4 regions of the Pseudomonas sp. P2S-1 genome follow, and region 1 is predicted to be linked to each of the others. Evidence: predicted binding sites of a transcription regulator. Region 1 holds the regulator's gene; each other region holds the start of a gene.
The links. The regulator FliA, encoded in region 1, starts transcription of late flagellar genes. The targets are predictions, from matches to a motif close to CTAAAGTTTNNNNNNNNNNNGCCGNTAA.
Positions count from the first base shown of each region.

Region 2: a site for FliA is predicted at 2,346-2,373, ahead of motA (flagellar motor stator protein MotA). Genes of this name have one in related genera too.
Region 3: a site for FliA is predicted at 2,018-2,045, ahead of AC2CQI_RS09335 (methyl-accepting chemotaxis protein). Genes of this name have one in related genera too.
Region 4: a site for FliA is predicted at 1,825-1,852, ahead of AC2CQI_RS18440 (methyl-accepting chemotaxis protein). Genes of this name have one in related genera too.

Region 1 is NZ_CM170068.1:6,422,738-6,426,945, reverse strand. It holds gene AC2CQI_RS28970 (chemotaxis protein CheA) at 1-637, opposite strand, end outside; gene AC2CQI_RS28965 (protein phosphatase CheZ) at 650-1,438, opposite strand; gene AC2CQI_RS28960 (chemotaxis response regulator CheY) at 1,457-1,831, opposite strand; gene fliA (RNA polymerase sigma factor FliA) at 1,937-2,677, opposite strand; gene fleN (flagellar synthesis regulator FleN) at 2,674-3,507, opposite strand; gene flhF (flagellar biosynthesis GTPase FlhF) at 3,628-4,208, opposite strand, start outside.
Region 2 is NZ_CM170068.1:5,100,001-5,104,208, reverse strand. It holds gene AC2CQI_RS22890 (toll/interleukin-1 receptor domain-containing protein) at 1-258, shown strand, start outside; gene motB (flagellar motor protein MotB) at 400-1,425, opposite strand; gene motA (flagellar motor stator protein MotA) at 1,429-2,280, opposite strand; gene AC2CQI_RS22875 (HDOD domain-containing protein) at 2,412-3,950, shown strand; gene AC2CQI_RS22870 (rhodanese-like domain-containing protein) at 3,997-4,208, shown strand, end outside.
Region 3 is NZ_CM170068.1:2,111,183-2,115,390, reverse strand. It holds gene AC2CQI_RS09340 (DUF6021 family protein) at 1-168, shown strand, start outside; gene AC2CQI_RS09335 (methyl-accepting chemotaxis protein) at 292-1,971, opposite strand; gene AC2CQI_RS09330 (Ppx/GppA phosphatase family protein) at 2,166-3,113, shown strand; gene AC2CQI_RS09325 (transporter) at 3,134-4,150, shown strand.
Region 4 is NZ_CM170068.1:4,121,488-4,125,695, forward strand. It holds partial or broken gene AC2CQI_RS18425 (PDC sensor domain-containing protein) at 1-910, opposite strand, end outside; gene AC2CQI_RS18430 (cell division protein ZapA) at 1,115-1,417, opposite strand; gene AC2CQI_RS18435 (MreC domain-containing protein) at 1,414-1,641, opposite strand; gene AC2CQI_RS18440 (methyl-accepting chemotaxis protein) at 1,913-3,538, shown strand; gene AC2CQI_RS18445 (hypothetical protein) at 3,870-4,208, shown strand, end outside.

The DNA.
Region 1 (4,208 bases):
CCGCCGACAGGTTGTCGGCAGCGAACTGGCCCTTGCCGTGCAACTGGTCGAGCAGGGACTCGAATTCGGCGTCGGTGATCTCGTCGCTGCCGGCGTCGGCGGCAGGCGCCTCGTCAGGCATGGCGCCGAGGGAATCGAGCAACTGCTCGAACTCGCTGTCGGTGATATCACCCGAGGCCGCCACCGGCTCCGCGGCGGCGACCACGACAGGCTCGGGCGCGGCGACCGGCGCCGCCGGCGCGGCACCCGCAGGTTCGGCCAGGCGCGCCAGGGCGCCCAGCAACTCAGGGGTGGCCGGGGTGATATCGGTGCGCTCGCGCACCTGGCCGAACATGCTGTTGACCGTGTCCAGGGCTTCCAGGACCACGTCCATCAGTTCGGAATCGACCCGGCGCTCTCCCTTGCGCAGGATGTCGAAAACGTTCTCGGCGATATGACAGCACTCCACCAGCTCGTTGAGCTGGAGGAAGCCGGCGCCCCCTTTTACAGTGTGAAAACCGCGAAAGATTGCATTGAGCAGGTCCGCATCGTCCGGACGGCTTTCCAGCTCGACCAGTTGTTCGGACAGTTGCTCAAGAATTTCGCCGGCCTCTACCAGGAAATCCTGAAGGATTTCTTCATCGGCGCCGAAGCTCATCAAACGTGCTCCCTAAAAACCCAGGCTGGACAGCAGATCATCGACATCGTCCTGACCGGACACGACATCTTCACGTTTATCGGCATGAATCTGTGGTCCTTCACCCCGAGTCGGATGTTTACTTTCGTCTTTTTCAGCATGTAGCTCGCGGCGGTCATGCTCGATCCCGGCGAAGCGATCGACCTGGCTGGCCATCAACACCAGCTTGAGCAGGTTCTTCTCGACTTCGGTGACCAGCGAGGTCACCCGCTTGATCACCTGGCCGGTCAGGTCCTGATAGTCCTGGGCCAGGAGAATATCGTTGAAGTAGCCACTGACGGTGTGACTGTCCTCGACGCTGCGCGCCAGGAACCTGTCGACACGCTGGACCAGATCACGGAACTCCGACGCTGCCACTTCCCTGCGCATGAAGCGCTGCCAATCGGCGTGCAGCGCCTTGGCTTCGTCACCCAGCTCGTGGAGCACGGGTGTCCCTTGTTCGACCAGGTCCATGGTGCGGTTCGCCGCCGCCTCGGTGAGCTTGACCACATAGGCCAGGCGCTCGGTGGCGTCGGTGATCTGGGATATTTCCTCGGCCTGCGGCATGTGCGTGTCGATCTGGAAACTGACGATCGCACTGTGCAGCTCGCGCGTGAGCTTGCCGACTTCCTGGTACAGGCCGCGGTCACGGGTCTGGTTCAGCTGATGGATCAGTTGCACCGCGTCGCCGAACTGGCCTCGCTCGAGGCTCTCGACCAGCTCCTGGGCATGTTTCTTCAGGGTGACTTCGAAGTCGCCCAAAGATGATTCTTTATGGTCCATAGCGCCCCCGTTCACGCATCAAGCGTTGACGCGTTCGAAGATCTTTTCGATTTTCTCTTTCAGCACCTGGGCGGTGAAAGGCTTCACGACGTAGCCGTTGACCCCGGCCTGGGCGGCTTCGATGATCTGCTCGCGCTTGGCTTCGGCGGTCACCATCAGCACCGGCAGGTGCTTCAGGCGCTCGTGTGCACGGACGGTGCGCAGCAGGTCGATACCGGTCATGCCCGGCATGTTCCAGTCGGTGACCAGGAAGTCGAAATTACCGCTTTCAAGCATGGGTAGCGCGGTCGTGCCGTCATCCGCCTCGGACGTGTTGGTGAAGCCCAGGTCACGCAGCAGGTTCTTGATGATCCGCCGCATCGTCGAAAAGTCGTCGACGATGAGGATTTTCATATCTTTGTTCAATTAGACCTCCAAGCAGTCTTTAACGCGCCCAGCGCTGAGCGCGCATTCAATCAATTCCGGCTACCACGTTGTCACGACTGCATCGAACCAGGTTCAACGCGCCCGCCACTCCCCCAGCCGGCTGCGCAGACGGGCCGCGCACTGGCTATGCAACTGGCTGACGCGCGATTCGCTGACCCCCAGGACCTCACCGATTTCCTTGAGGTTCAGCTCTTCGTCGTAGTACAGGGCCAGGACCAGACGCTCGCGTTCCGGCAGGTTGGCGATGGCATCGGCCAAGGCTGCCTGGAAGCGCTCGTCTTCCAGATCGCGCGAAGGCTCGAGCTGGGCACTGGCGCCATCCTCGTGCAGTCCTTCATGCTCGCCGTCCTGCAACAGGTCGTCGAAGCTGAACAGGCGACTGCCCAAGGTATCGTTCAAAATCCCGTAGTAATCATCGAGACTCAATTGAAGTTCGGCAGCAACCTCGTGATCTTTAGCGTCACGGCCGGTTTTTGCTTCAATTGCACGAATCGCGTCGCTGACCATGCGGGTATTGCGGTGTACCGAGCGCGGTGCCCAGTCGCCTTTACGGACTTCGTCGAGCATGGCGCCGCGGATACGGATGCCGGCATAGGTCTCGAAACTGGCGCCCTTGCTCGAGTCGTACTTGTTCGAGACTTCGAGCAGGCCGATCATCCCGGCCTGGATCAGATCCTCCACCTGCACACTGGCCGGCAAGCGCGCCAGCAGGTGGTAGGCGATACGCTTGACCAGCGGTGCATAGCGCTCGATCAGCTCGTACTGGGCGTCACGCGAAGACTTGCTGTACATCCGGTAGCCGCTGGCGTTCATAGCACGGGTCCTGCACTGGTCGGCTGTACCAGACGCTCGACGAAGAACTCCAGGTGGCCGCGCGGGTTGGCCGGCAGCGGCCAGGTATCGACCTTCTGGGCGATCGCCTTGAACGCCAGCGCGCACTTGGAACGCGGGAAGGCTTCATAGACCGCTCGCTGCTTCTGCACAGCCTTGCGCACGCACTCGTCGTAGGGCACGGCACCGACGTATTGTAGGGCGACATCGAGGAAGCGATCCGTGACCTTGGTCAACTTGGCGAACAGGTTGCGCCCTTCCTGCGGGCTCTGCGCCATGTTGGCGAGGACGCGGAAACGGCTCATGCCGTAGTCGCGGTTGAGCAACTTGATCAGGGCGTAGGCGTCGGTGATCGAGGTGGGTTCGTCGCAGACCACCAGCAGGACTTCCTGGGCCGCACGGACGAAGCTGACCACCGAGTCACCGATACCCGCGGCGGTGTCGATCACCAGCACGTCGAGGTTGTCGCCGATTTCGCTGAAGGCCTGGATCAGGCCGGCGTGCTGGGCCGGGGCCAGGTGCACCATGCTCTGGGTGCCCGAGGCCGCCGGAACGATGCGCACGCCGCCGGGCCCCTGCAGGAGCACGTCGCGCAGCTCGCAGCGGCCTTCGATGACGTCGGCCAGGGTGCGTTTGGGGGTGAGCCCGAGCAGTACGTCGACATTGGCCAGGCCAAGGTCGGCGTCCAGCAGCATGACGCGACGGCCGAGCTCGGCCAGTGCCAGCGAGAGGTTCACCGACACGTTGGTCTTGCCAACGCCACCTTTGCCGCCGGTCACGGCGATCACCTGTACGGGATGCATGCTACCCATATTTGTTCTTTACCTTGTCTTGCTTAGACCGAGGCCACATGACGGGACGCGCTGGCGACAACCTTGAGCTGCCACGCGAACCCTGTGATGTAGGTACTTTGCAACTGATACATCTCCACCTCAGCCGACTCGCTTGCCGTCACTGTGGTACAGGTCGGCGAACATGTCGGCCATGGCCTCCTCGCTCGGATCGTCCTGCATCTGCACACTCACCGCGCGGCTCACCAACTGGTGCCGCCGCGGCAGGTGCAGGTCGTCAGGAATGCGCGGGCCATCGGTGAGATAGGCCACCGGCAGTTCCTGGTTGATCACCAGGCTGAGGACTTCTCCCAGGCTGGCGGTTTCATCGAGTTTGGTCAGGATGCAACCGGCCAGGCCGCAGCGCTTGTAGCTGTGGTAGGCGGCGGTCAGCACCTGCTTCTGGCTGGTAGTGGCCAGGACCAGGTAGTTCTTGGCATGGATGCCACGGCCAGCCAGGGTTTCCAGCTGCATGCGCAGGGCCGGGTCGCTGGCCTGCAGGCCGGCGGTGTCGATCAGTACCACGCGCTTGCGCAGCAGCGGCTCCAGCGCCTGGGCCAGGGACTGGCCGGGGTCGACGTGGGTCACCGAGACGTTGAGGATGCGGCCCAGGGTCTTGAGCTGCTCCTGCGCGCCGATGCGGAAACTGTCCATGCTCACCAGGGCCAGGTTCTGCGCGCCGT
Region 2 (4,208 bases), 1.3 Mb from region 1:
TGGATACCCTTCAGCCTCGGCAGCGCGACCCAGCTCAACCGTCGCCTGGCGTTCTACCAGTGCGAAGGCAGCCAGCCCGGCTATCTGGAGCGCTGGCCGACCCTGACCCGGCGCGAGCATATCGACCTGTTCGTCAGTGCCTACCACGATGAGCAGACCTTCCGCCGGGCGATCAGCAAGGATGCGGCGGAGACCAATCGTAATAATGCGGAGTTTTTCCACACGGACCTGAAGGCCCGCCTGCGCCGGGGCTTCTGAAAGCAGCAAGCTATAAGCCTTAAGTGGCAAGAAAGAGCAGTCTGCGGCGCGGCGGCTTTTTCTTGCAGCTTGCGGCTTAAAGCTTGAGGCTCAAAAAAGCCCGCCGGGATCGCTCCGGGCGGGCTTTTCATTGCGGCTCGCTTACTGCTGCTTGCCTGGCTCGTCCATCTTCAAGGTACCGTCCTCGAAGATATTCAGCTTCTGGCGCAACTCCTGCGGCTGCATCGGTTCTGGCACCGGCTCGGCGGGCGCCGCAGCACCCGGTGCCGCCGGAGTGACATCCGAGTTGGTCGCAGGGGCCTGCTGACCGTCCGTTGGCGACTGCTCGCCCTCGATCGCCCGCTGCGCCTTCTTGGTCAGCACCACGATATCGATGCGCCGGTTCACCGGGTTCTGCGGATGCTCGCGGTCGAACAGCGACGAGGAGGCATAACCCACCACCCGCGCCACCTGCCCGTCCGGATAACCACCGGCGACCAGCGCACGCCGCGCGGCGTTGGCGCGGTTGGCCGAGAGTTCCCAGTTGCCGAACTCGCCGCTGCCGGAATACGGCTTGGCATCGGTATGGCCACTGACGCTGATCTTGTTCGGCACCGTCTTGATGGTGTCGGCCATGGCCAGCAGGATGTCTTCGAAATACGGCTTCAGCCGCGCACTGCCGAGGTCGAACATCGGCCGGTTCTCGGCATCGACGATCTGGATGCGCAGGCCGTCCTGGGTGATCTCGAAGAGAATCTGGTCCTTGAACTTCTGTAGCTCCGGACTCTGCTCGACCTTGTTCTGCAGTTCCTGCAGGACCAGCTCAAGGCGCTCGCGCTCGACCTGCTCGGCCAGGCTCTCGGCCTGCTCCGGGCTGACCACGCTGCTTTCCGGTGTCGGCGCCGCCTGCTGTTCCGGGTTGATGGTCTTTTCCGGTGCCAGCTCGGGCGAGCCACCGAGGTCGATGATGTACGGCGTGCCACTTTCCGAGAACCCGATCGGGTCCTTGAAATAGCCGGCGATGGCGATCTTCTGTTCCGGCGTGGCCGTGGACAGCAGCCAGAGCACGAGGAAGAACGCCATCATCGCCGTGGCGAAGTCGGCGAAGGCGATCTTCCACGCACCACCATGATGGCCGCCGCCGAAGCGCTTGACGCGCTTGATGATAATCGGCTGATTATTTTCCATGGATCAGCGACCGCGGACTGCTTGTTCCAGCTCGGCGAAGCTCGGACGGTGCTTCGGATAGAGCACCTTGCGTCCGAATTCCACGGCCAGCGAAGGCGGCATGCCGGAGGCCGACGCCACCAGGGAGGCCTTGATCGCTTCGTAGGTGTTCAGCTCTTCCTTGGCATCGTGGGCCAGGGAGGTCGCCAGCGGGCCGAAGAAGCCGTAGGCCGCGAGAATACCGAAGAAGGTACCCACCAGCGCCGCACCTACGTGCATGCCGATGGCCGCCTGGTCACCCTCGCCCAGCGAGGCCATGGTCACCACGATACCCAGTACCGCTGCGACGATACCGAAACCGGGCATGCCGTCGGCGATACCGGTCACCGCGTGGGACGGGTGCTCCAGCTCTTCCTTCATGCTCAGCAGTTCCATGTCGAACAGGCCTTCCAGCTCATGGGGAGCCATGTTGCCGGTGGACATGATGCGCAGGTAGTCACAGACGTACGCGGTCATGCGCTCGTCCTTCAGCACCGCCGGGTATTTGGCGAAGATGGGGCTCGCCGCGGCATCCTCGATGTCGCCCTCGATCGCCATCATGCCTTCGCGGCGGCTCTTGTTGAGGATCTCGTAGACCAGGCCGAGCACTTCTATATAGAAGGCGTGGGAAAAGCGGCTGCTGAACATGCTCAGCGACTTTTTCACCACATGCATGGTCATATAGCCAGGGTTGGCCTGCAGGAACGCACCGAAAGCGGCACCGCCGATGATCAGCACCTCGAAAGGCTGGATCAGGGCTGCGATCTTGCCGTGGGAGAGTACGTATCCGCCTAGCACGCTCGCGAATACGACAATGATGCCGATAATTTTAGCCATAGATAGAAAGCACTTACTGTCGGGGTCTTGGGTGAGGACGGAAGTTAGTAAATCTCTTCTTCTACTTATCGGCAGTTCTGCGCCAGACTATAGCCAGTCAAGGCGAAAAGCCAGCTTGGCCCACTTCCAGCATGCTTAGTGAAACCATCGTGCCAACTACGAATCCGAAGACTCTAGACGCCTGGATCAAACTACTGGACGGTACCCCTCTACCGGTCCCGTGCCATAGCCACGACCGCGTGAAAGAAGCGCTCGCGGACAGCCGCCGTTCGCTGCGCGACATTGCCGAAGTGATGCAGGATAGTCCGGCTTTGGTGCTTGGGGTAATGCGCGAAGCGAATCGGCATACCCACGCCACCATCGCCGAGCCGGCAGAGAATCTCGAGGTCGCGCTCAACCGTCTCGGCCTGGCCCGCGTCGATGCCTTGATGCAGCGCCTGCCGACCGCGCCCGTCGAACAGATCCCCCTGGCCCTGCGCCAATTGCAGATGATCAGCCAGCACGCCAGCCAGCAGGCCAGCGGCCTGTTCGCCAGCCGCCTGGCGCGGCTCTGGCAGGACATCCACTGGGGCAGCCTGCTGTTTCTTTCGCCCCTCTGGCCGCTGGCCCTGACCCATCCGCAACTGCTGGAAGAATGGGAAGTGCGCGTGGTCCATCGCGGCGAGCCGGCCCCCAAGGTCGAGCGCGAGCTGTTCGGCGTGCGCCTGCTCAGCCTCTGCCAGGCCCTCGCCGAGTTCTGGCACCTGCCGACCTGGGTCACCCAGGGCTATCACCTGTTGCAGGAAGAGCGCCGCTCGCTGGCCAAGGTCATGCACATCGCCCGCCTGCACAAAAGCTCGCTGCGCCAGCAACAGAAGCTGGATGCCGACCCGGAACTGCGGCGCTGGCTGAACCATCCGGCCAACACCGTGATGCTGGCCAACGGCGTGGCCCTGGCCGCGCAGCATGCCTGGACCGGCGCCCATATCCGCCGCTGGCAACAGCTGATCAGCCTGTACCTGCAGGCAGCGCTCGAAGACGTCCAGGTGCAGAACCACCAGCAGGCGGCGGCCAGTGCGCGCAAGCATGGGCTGCAAGGCGTATTCCATCCGGCGCAGATGCTGCTCTGGCCCGTCGATGCCCGCTACATCCCGCGCGGCATGCAGCAGGCGAGCACCCCGGACACCAAGGCCCTCGGCGACTGGCGCAAATACTGCGCCGACCTGCTCGCCGAGCCGAGCCCGTTCTCCAACGCCATGCACCTGACCACCTACGCCCGCGAAGCCCTGCAGGCCTGCGGGATGAAACGGGTGCTGCTGTTGATGTGCGACAAGACCCAAAGCTACCTGCGCGTCCACCAGTTGGCGGGCCTGCCGCAACAGGCCGCCAGCCTCACGGTACCGGTGGAACAGAGCAAATTGCTGCAACGCCTGCTTACACAATCGGCACAACTTCGCCTCACCCCGCAGAACCACGCGCAGTTCTCCGCCCTGCTTCCAGGCAGCCTGCGCGTGCTGTTCCGTGGCGAACACCTGCTGCTGCGTTCGCTGTCGAACAACGGCAAGGTGATCATGCTGCTGATGGCCGACCAGGGCGGCGGCCCGTTCTCCGAAGTCAGCGTCCAGGCCTTCGCCAGGACGGCCCAGTGCCTGGAGCGCGCCCTCGCCACCTTCAGCAACCGCGGCGCCTGACCCTGCGCTACAATCGCCACCCTCTGTTCCGCTCTGGAGTTTCTGGATGACTGACTTTTCCGGCTTGCCCCTGGTGATCGAACCGGCAGACCTGCAGCCGCGCCTCGCTTCGCCGGAGTTGATCCTGGTCGACCTGACCAGCGTCAACCGCTACGGCAGCGGCCATCTTCCCGGTGCCCGCTTCGTCGATCCCAAGCGCACGCAACTGGGTCAGCCGCCAGCACCCGGCCTGGCCCCGGCCAAGGCCGAACTGGAAAA
Region 3 (4,208 bases), 2.3 Mb from region 1:
CCGCGCCACGACCAGGGGCCGCATTCTTCGGAGCATTCCAGTGGCAAGGATGATCCGGGTTTCGATCCGGATTCGCCGGATCTCGAGGATCCACAGGTGGATCCGGTCGGGCCGGCCAAGGCGCCCAAGGGCGGGCCGGGGGACAGCAAGGGTGGGGATCGGAGCTGAGGAATTGGGCGTTCTCCCAGGCCCTATCGCTGGCAAGCCAGCTCCCACAGGTACTGCACAAGTCTCAAGGTTTGTGCTGACCCTGTGGGAGCTGGCTTGCCAGCGATGAGGCCCGAAAGAGCACTAGATCCGGAACTGCTTCACCAACGCCCGCAGATGCCCCTCCAGCGCCGAAAGACTCTGCGCCGTCTGAGCCCCCTGCCGGGTCTGCTCGGCCACGCTGTCCACCGCCTGGGCGATCTGGTGCACGCTGCGGTTGATCTCCTCGGCCACGGCCGTCTGTTCCTCCGCCGCACTGGCGATCTGCGCGTTCATCGAGCTGATGGTGCCAATCAACCCCGCCATGGCATCCAGCGACACCCCGGCCTCGCTGGCCTGGTCGCGGGTGCTGTCGCCGGCTTCGCAGGAGTTGCGCATCGACTCCACCGCCGAATGGGTGCCGGTGGTCAGACGATCGATCATCACCTGGATTTCCTGGGTGCTCTGCTGGGTCCGGCTGGCCAGCCCGCGTACCTCATCGGCAACCACGGCGAAACCACGCCCGGCCTCACCGGCCCGGGCTGCCTCGATGGCGGCGTTGAGGGCCAGGAGGTTGGTCTGCTCGGCAATCGAGCGGATCACCCCGAGCACCCCGACGATGGACTGCACGTCCTGCTGCAGGCTGTCCAGCGAGGTGCCGCTGCCGCGAATGTTCTCCACCAGCGCATGAATGCGCTTGATGCTGCCGTCTACCACCTGCCGCGCCTGCTGGCCCTGGCTGTCGGTTTCCTGGGCGGCCTGGGCGGCGTTCTGCGCGCTGTGGGCCACTTCCTGGGCGGCGGCGGACATCTGGTTGATCGCCGTGGCCACCTGAGTGGTTTCGTGGCGCTGGGCTTCCATTGCCCGCTCCGAGCGACGGCTCTGGCTCTCCACGGCTTCGACCAGGGTCGACAGCTCGCCACTGACCTCGACCACCTGGCGCACCAGGCCCTGGATCTTCTCGACGAAACGGTTGAACGAGCCGGCCAACTGGCCCAGTTCGTCGTTGCCGGCGCGCAGGCGATGGGTCAGGTCGCCGTCGCCGTCGGCGATGGCGTCGAGGTTGTCCTTCATCGCCTTGAGCGGCTTGAGCAGGGTGTTGCTGAGCATCAGCCCGGCGATGCCGAGGATCACCAGGAGCACCGCGGCGATGGCGATGATGCTGGTGAGGATCGAGTCGATGCGCTGGTCGATCTCGGCGCGCAGCTCGGTGATGCGCAGCTCGATGTTGTCCAGGTTCACTGCGGTCCCGACGGCCATGTCCCATTTCGGCAGGTAGAGGCTGTAGGCCAGCTTCGGCACCTGCACGCTTTCGTTGCCCGGCAGCGGCGAGCTGTAGTTGACGTAGTGGCTGCCGTCCTTGGCCACCCGCACCAGCTCGCGGTTGATGAACACGCCGTTGACGTCCTTGCGGTCGCTGAGGTTCTTGCCCACGTCCACCGGGCTGTCGCCACGGAACAGGCGGACCACGTTGGAGTCGTGGGCGAAGAAGTAGCCATCCTTGCCGTACTTGATCTTCGCCAGCAGGGCGATGGCTTCGCTTCGGCTGGCCAGGTCGCCGGCGGGGGCGGCGTCGTACAGGGCCTGGACCGAGCCAACGGCGATCTGCATGTAGTGTTCGAGGCTCTGGCGGCTTTCATCCAGCAGGCGCTGGCGGGTTTCGCTGATCTCGCTTTCGGCGAGGTTGCGCAGGATCCGGTCGGCGGCGCCACTGATGACCAGGGCGAAAACCAGGACGGGGAGTACGGCAAGCAACAGCAGTTTTGTTTTTAGAGTCAGCTGCATCTTCGAGTCCTCAGTGACGGGCACAAGGCGAGGGGAGGTAACAGGGTCATCGGCCTGGCCGGGAAAAGCTGAAGGCTCGAGGGCGCACGCGTCACCGAAGTGTCATGAAACGAGAGGTAACATTCCTGCCATCAAATTCGAACATGCTTGCGCCCGGCGCGGAATTGGCCGTCGGACCTATCAGGACATCTCCCATGAAAGGCAGCGCCCCCCTGTTTGCGGCCGTGGACCTCGGTTCCAACGCCTTCCGCATGACCATCGGCCAGCAGATCCCCGGCAACCGCCGCCCGTTGATCCGCAAGGTGAAAAGCCTGCGCGAGCCAGTGCGCCTGGCCGAGGGTCTGCGTGACGAGTCGCTGGACAAGCTCGCCCTGGAGCGCGGCTGGCAGGCCCTGGAGCGCTTCGGCAAACACCTCAGCGGCTTCAAGGAGGCGCGGGTGCGCGCGGTGGCCACCAGCGCAGTGCGCCAGGCGCGCAATGCAGCGGTGTTCCTGGAAGGCGCCGAGGCCCGCCTGGGCTTTCCCATCAGGGTGATTTCCGGCCAGGAAGAAGCCGAGCTGGTGTTCTCCGGCATCGCCCACACCATGCCGTGCGAGAAAACCACGCGCCTGGTGGTGGATATCGGCGGCGGCTCCACCGAGCTGATCGTCGGCCGCGGCAAGCAGCCGATCTTCACCGAAAGCCTGACCATCGGCTCCGGCACCTTCGGCAAGCGCTATTTCCCCGCTGGCCGGGTCGACAGCCGCGCCCTGCAGCAGGCCGAGCAGCACGCCACCCTGGAGTTCTCCCGGGTCGATGGTTATATCCGCGAACACGACTGGCATGCGGCGATCGGCTCGTCCGGCACCGCGCGCATGCTGTCCCGGGTGCTCAAGGCCAATGGCCTGAACGAGGGCGGGCGCGATGGCATCACCTATGCCGGGCTGTTGCGCCTGTCCCTGGCCCTGCTCGATGCCGGCCAGGTCAAGCGCCTCAAGCTTGGCGGTCTGCAGGCCCATCGCCAGGGCATGCTCCCCGGTGGCCTGGCGATCATGCTGGCGGCGTTCAAGGTCTTCGGTATCGAGGACATGACCCCGTCCGAGCCCGGCCTGCGTTTCGGCCTGCTGCACAGCCTCGTGGATAGCGGTTCTTCCCGTCACTGATTCCCTTGCCGAGAGCCCGCATGATCACCACCCAGGGCCATCAGCAGGACGCCGACCTCAACGGCCTGCTCTACGGCTTCGTGTTCCGTCCCGGCCAGCCGGGGCGGGAGATCGATTCCAGCGAAGCCCGCGAGCTGATGCTCGCGCCCCGCGACCCCGAGGAATTCCTCTGGCTGCACATGAACCTCGCCCACGCCGCCTGCGAGCGCTGGATGAAGGGCAGCCTCGACCTGCCGGAAACCTTCTTCGAAACCCTGCGCGAAGGCTCGCGTTCGACCCGCATCGAACACGCCGACACCGCCTTGCTCGCGGTGGTCAACGATGTGGTGTTCAACTTCGGCATGGTCTCGTCCGACGTCTCCACCCTGTGGGCCTGCGTACGTCCGCGCTTGCTGGTGAGTACGCGCCTGCAGCCGCTGCACTCGGTGGATCGCCTGCGTTCGTCGGTCAAGCGTGGCGAGCAGTTCAGCTCGACCATCGAGTTGCTGGTGCACCTGTTCGGCGACCAGGGCGATGTACTGACCCAGATCGTCCGCGAGACCACCATGAACGTTGACCGCATCGAGGACCAGTTGCTGTCCCAGCGCCTCAGCGACAACCGCGCCGACCTCAGCGCCATGCGCCGTGTACTGGTGCGCCTGCAACGCCTGCTGGCGCTGGAGCCGGGCTCGCTGCTGCGCCTGCTCAACCGGCCGCCGGACTGGCTGCAGGAGCAGGACATCCGCCAATTGCGCGCGGCCACCGAGGAGTTCTCGGTGATCATCAACGACCTCACGGCGCTGGGCGAGCGGATCAAGCTGCTGCAGGAAGAGATCGCGGCCAAGCTGACCGAGGAGAACAACCGCACCCTGTTCACCCTGACGGTGGTCACGGTGCTGGCGCTGCCGATCAACATCATTGCCGGCTTCTTCGGCATGAACGTGGGCGGGGTGCCGCTGTCGGAGGACCCCAACGGCTTCTGGGTGCTGGTGGTGCTGGTGGCGACCTTTACCGCGCTGGCGGGGCGCTGGGCCTTCCGCAAGCGTGGGGACTACTGACGCTCGCGTCAGGCTTTCGGGCTGCTCCGCAGCGCGCAGACCGGGAAAGACAGCAGCG
Region 4 (4,208 bases), 2.3 Mb from region 1:
GCAGGGCCACGGCGGCGCCGGTCAGGCTGGTCAGCCACACGGTTTCCTTCACCTGCGCATAGATCTGCGCTTCCGGCACTTCCGCCACCAGCCGCCAGTTGACGTCGCGCAGCGGCAGGCTCAGGGCCAGCCAGGTTTCGCCATCACGCTCGAAGCGCACATTCTCGAAGCCCTCGTGGTTGAGCAGGATGGTCTGCGCCGCCGCCTCGCCGATCTGCTCGGCCAGTTGCCGCTTGCCGCCGTGTTCAGTCTGCGGATGGACCTGGATCAGCCCATCGTTGCGCACCAGCATCACCCGCCCGCGCTCGCCGAAGCTGAAGTTGTGGATCAGTTCGGACATCTCGGTCATGCGCAGGCCCAGCCCGCCGACACCCACCAGCTTGCCGTCCTTCTCCACCCGGTAGTCGATGAACAGCGCCAGCTCGCCGGTGCTGGTGTCGGTATCGATGTTGAGCATGCGCGGGTCGCCGCTGTCGACGAAGCCGTAGAACCACTTGTCCACAGGATTGCTGCGGCTGAGGGTACGATCCAGACCCTTCTCGTTGTAGTAGTGGTTGCTCAGGGTCGAGGCGTACACCGAGGTGAAGGCCTTGTTGTTCCTGCGCATGGTCTCCAGGTACTCGACCACCGCCGGAGCCTGGGCCGGGTCTTCGCCGGCGGCCAGCCAGTCGCGCAGCATGGGGTTGTAGGCGATATCGGCAGCGGCCACCAGCGGCCGCGTGAGCATGCGGTCGATGTCGTTACGAATCGCCTCAATGCTGGCCGGCAGCGCCGTGTCCACCAGGTAACGCTCGGTCAGGCGATTGACCGCCACGGAATAGACCCCGACCACGATCAGAATGCTCACCAGCAGGGCTGCGCCCATGCTTGCAATCAATTGCCATTGGATACTGCGCCGCCAGAAGTGCATGGGTGTCCCTCGAGGAAATAAAAACCTGTACTGCAAATGACAGGCCAATTGTATACAACATAGGTATACGATATTTCCAGACGGGCACCCCAATATCCCTGACAAAAAGTAGGGTCGGTGAGAAAAAGTCGGGGATCACTCAGAACCTGTGGGAGCTGGCTTGCCAGCGATGAGGCCGGTACAGCCCCCACAAGCAGTGGGAAATCAGGCGTTTTCGATCGCCTGGGAAATTGCTTCGACCGTGGCGCTGACTTGCTCTTGATAACGGTCGAGGGTCTGCTGGTGCGCCTGCTGCAGCGCGATCTGCTGCGAACACAGGTTCAGGGCCGCGAGAACCAGCAATTTGTCGCCGATCAGCGAAGGGTAGCTGCGCTTGGTGTCGGCCAGGGACGCCTTGAGCATCCGCACCGCTTCAGCCAGCACCTTCTCCTGACCCTCCGGGGCCTTGATCGAATAGTCGTTGCCCATGATCGAGACGACATTGATCGACTGCCCGGTCTCGTTCATGCGCTAACGGTACCGCTGGCACGCTCGATCAGGGCCTGGATACGGGCGTTGGTGGCACCGTATTTCTCTTCCTGTTCCATCAGGCTCAGTTGCAGGCTTTCGTTCTCGTCCTTGGCCTGGGCCAGTTCGTTGTCCAGTTGCGCATTGCGCTCGGCCAGTTGCTGATTCTTCTGCAGCAGTTCGCCGACCAGTTGTTCCAGTTGACTCAGGGTGTTGTCCAGCATGGTGACCATCTCCAGGGAGGGGTAAATCGGGGGCGCACACGATAAAGAAAACGTGCCCGACCCGCCAGAAATATCGGGGCCAGAGCCCCGCGCTGGTGCACATTGACCTGACATGGGTCACTCAGTTCCGCCCTTCGGTCGGAGAAAAGTCGATCAACGGCCCAGGATTTTGTCCGACAAACACTCAAGTCCGCCTGCCTATGACCGATAGGCAATGCAGCACTAATAACTTGCGCATGGATCGCGTTCCTTTCTGAGCCGGATACGACCCATGTCCCTACGCAATATGAATATCGCCCCGCGTGCACTGCTGGGGTTCGCCTTGATCGGTGCGCTGATGCTGGCCCTGGGCGTCTTCGCCCTGACCCAGATGAGCAAGATCCGTGATGCCGGCGAGTCCATCGAGCAGGTCACGGTGCCAAGCATCAAGGCCCTCGACCAGATCAACCTGCTGACCCTGCGCCTGCGTACCCTGTCCTACCGCCTGATGATCAATCGCGAGCCGGACGTGGTGCAGAACAGCTACACCCAGTTGAACGAGCGTAACGCGCAGATCGATGTGGCGCGCAAGGTCTACGAACCGCTGATCGCCGCCGATGAAGAACGGGCACTGTACAACCAGTTCGTCCAGGTCCTCGGCCAGTACCGCCAGCAGGAGGCGCGCCTGGTCCAGCTGTCCCAGGCCAATGACCTGCCGGCGATCCGCGAGATGATCAACCGTGACCTGCTGCAGACCATGGACCAGATCACCAGCGCCATGGACAAACTGGTCAAGATCAACACCGAGCAGACCCGCGACATCAACCTGGCCGCCGCCGACCAGTACTCCACCGCCTTTACCCTGGTCATCATCCTGCTGGTGGCGGCCACGGTGCTGACCTTCCTCTGCGCCATCGTCCTGACCCGCAGCATCGTCAAGCCGATGAACGAGGTGCTCGGTGTGGCCGAGCAGATCGCCAGCGGCAACCTGACCCACAGCATCCGCCCGGAAGGCAACGACGAAGCCACCCGCCTGCAACAGGCCATCGCCACCATGCAGGAGCAACTGCGCGACACCCTGCAGCAGATCTCCGGCTCCGCCACCCAGCTGGCTTCGGCTGCCGAGGAACTGAACAGCGTCACTGACGAAAGTGCCCGTGGCCTGCAGCAGCAGAACAACGAAATCCAGCAGGCGGCCACGGCGGTCACCGAGATGACCAGCGCGGTGGAAGAAGTCGCGCGCAACGCGGTCAGCACCTCCGAAGCCTCCGCCGAAGCCACCCGCTCGGCCACTGACGGCCGCGACCTGGTGCTGGAGACCGTCAGCGCCATCGAACGCATGAGCACCGATGTGCAGAGCACGTCCGTGCTGGTCGGCAACCTGGCCGAGCAGTCGCGGGATATCGGCAAGGTGCTGGACGTAATCCGTGGTCTGGCCGACCAGACCAACCTGCTGGCCCTCAACGCGGCGATCGAAGCGGCGCGGGCCGGCGAGGCCGGGCGTGGTTTCGCCGTGGTGGCGGATGAAGTGCGGGCCCTGGCGCACCGCACCCAGCAGTCCACCCAGGAAATCGAGCGCATGGTCAGCAGCATCCAGGGCGGCACGGAACAGGCGGTCAGTTCGATGCGCAATAGCACCGAGCGCGCCGAATCGACCCTGAATATCGCCCGGGGTGCCGGCAGTGCGCTGGATACCATCACCGGGGCGGTGGCGCAGATCAACGAACGCAACCTGGTGATCGCCAGCGCCGCCGAAGAGCAGGCCCAGGTCGCGCGGGAAGTGGACCGCAACCTGGTGAATATCAATGACCTGTCGGTGCAGTCGGCGACCGGTGCTCATCAGACCAGTGCGGCCAGTGCCGAGCTGTCGCGGCTGGCGGTGGACCTGAATAACCTGGTGGGGCGGTTCAGGGTCTGAGACCTGCTTCGTCTGTCAGGGCCCTATCGCTGGCAAGCCAGCTCCCACAGGTCCAGCGGTGCACGCGGTCACTGTGGGAGCTGGCTTGCCAGCGATAGGGCCATAAATATCGACAGTGATATCAGGAATTCACCACACCATCCGGCATCCCTGAAGCCCCACCTACACCCCCACAAAACCAATTCCTACAAATCCTCGGAAAATCCCCAGGAAACCCCTGATTCCCCGGTAATCCCCCGCCTTTTCCCCTGCACGTTTTGAATCATTTCCCTCCGGTAAACCTCCCCGGCTTCCCCTACCCTCGCGCCCTCGAAACTCCCTTGAGGCCGCCATGTCCGCCCCGCCCCGCCAGAGCGCCGCGTTCTGGTTCACCAGCAATTTCCTGCCCGGTCCGCTTGCCATCGGCTTCGTCGGTCCGTTGCAAGGCCTAGGCTTCTGGCTATCACTGCTGGCGATCATCCCCGGCGTCTTGCTCGGCAGCCTGGTCGCCCGGCGCCAGCCCGCGTTCCTCGGCACAGCCCTGTTGCTGCCCCTGGCCCTGATCCTGCACACGCTGCATCTGCAAATCCTCACGCGCATGGCCCTCCACCTGCTGCCCGGGTCGCCCGGTCACTGGCTGGCGCTGGCGTTGCTGCTGAGCGCGGTGCTGGCGCTGCTCGGCCCGCCCTTG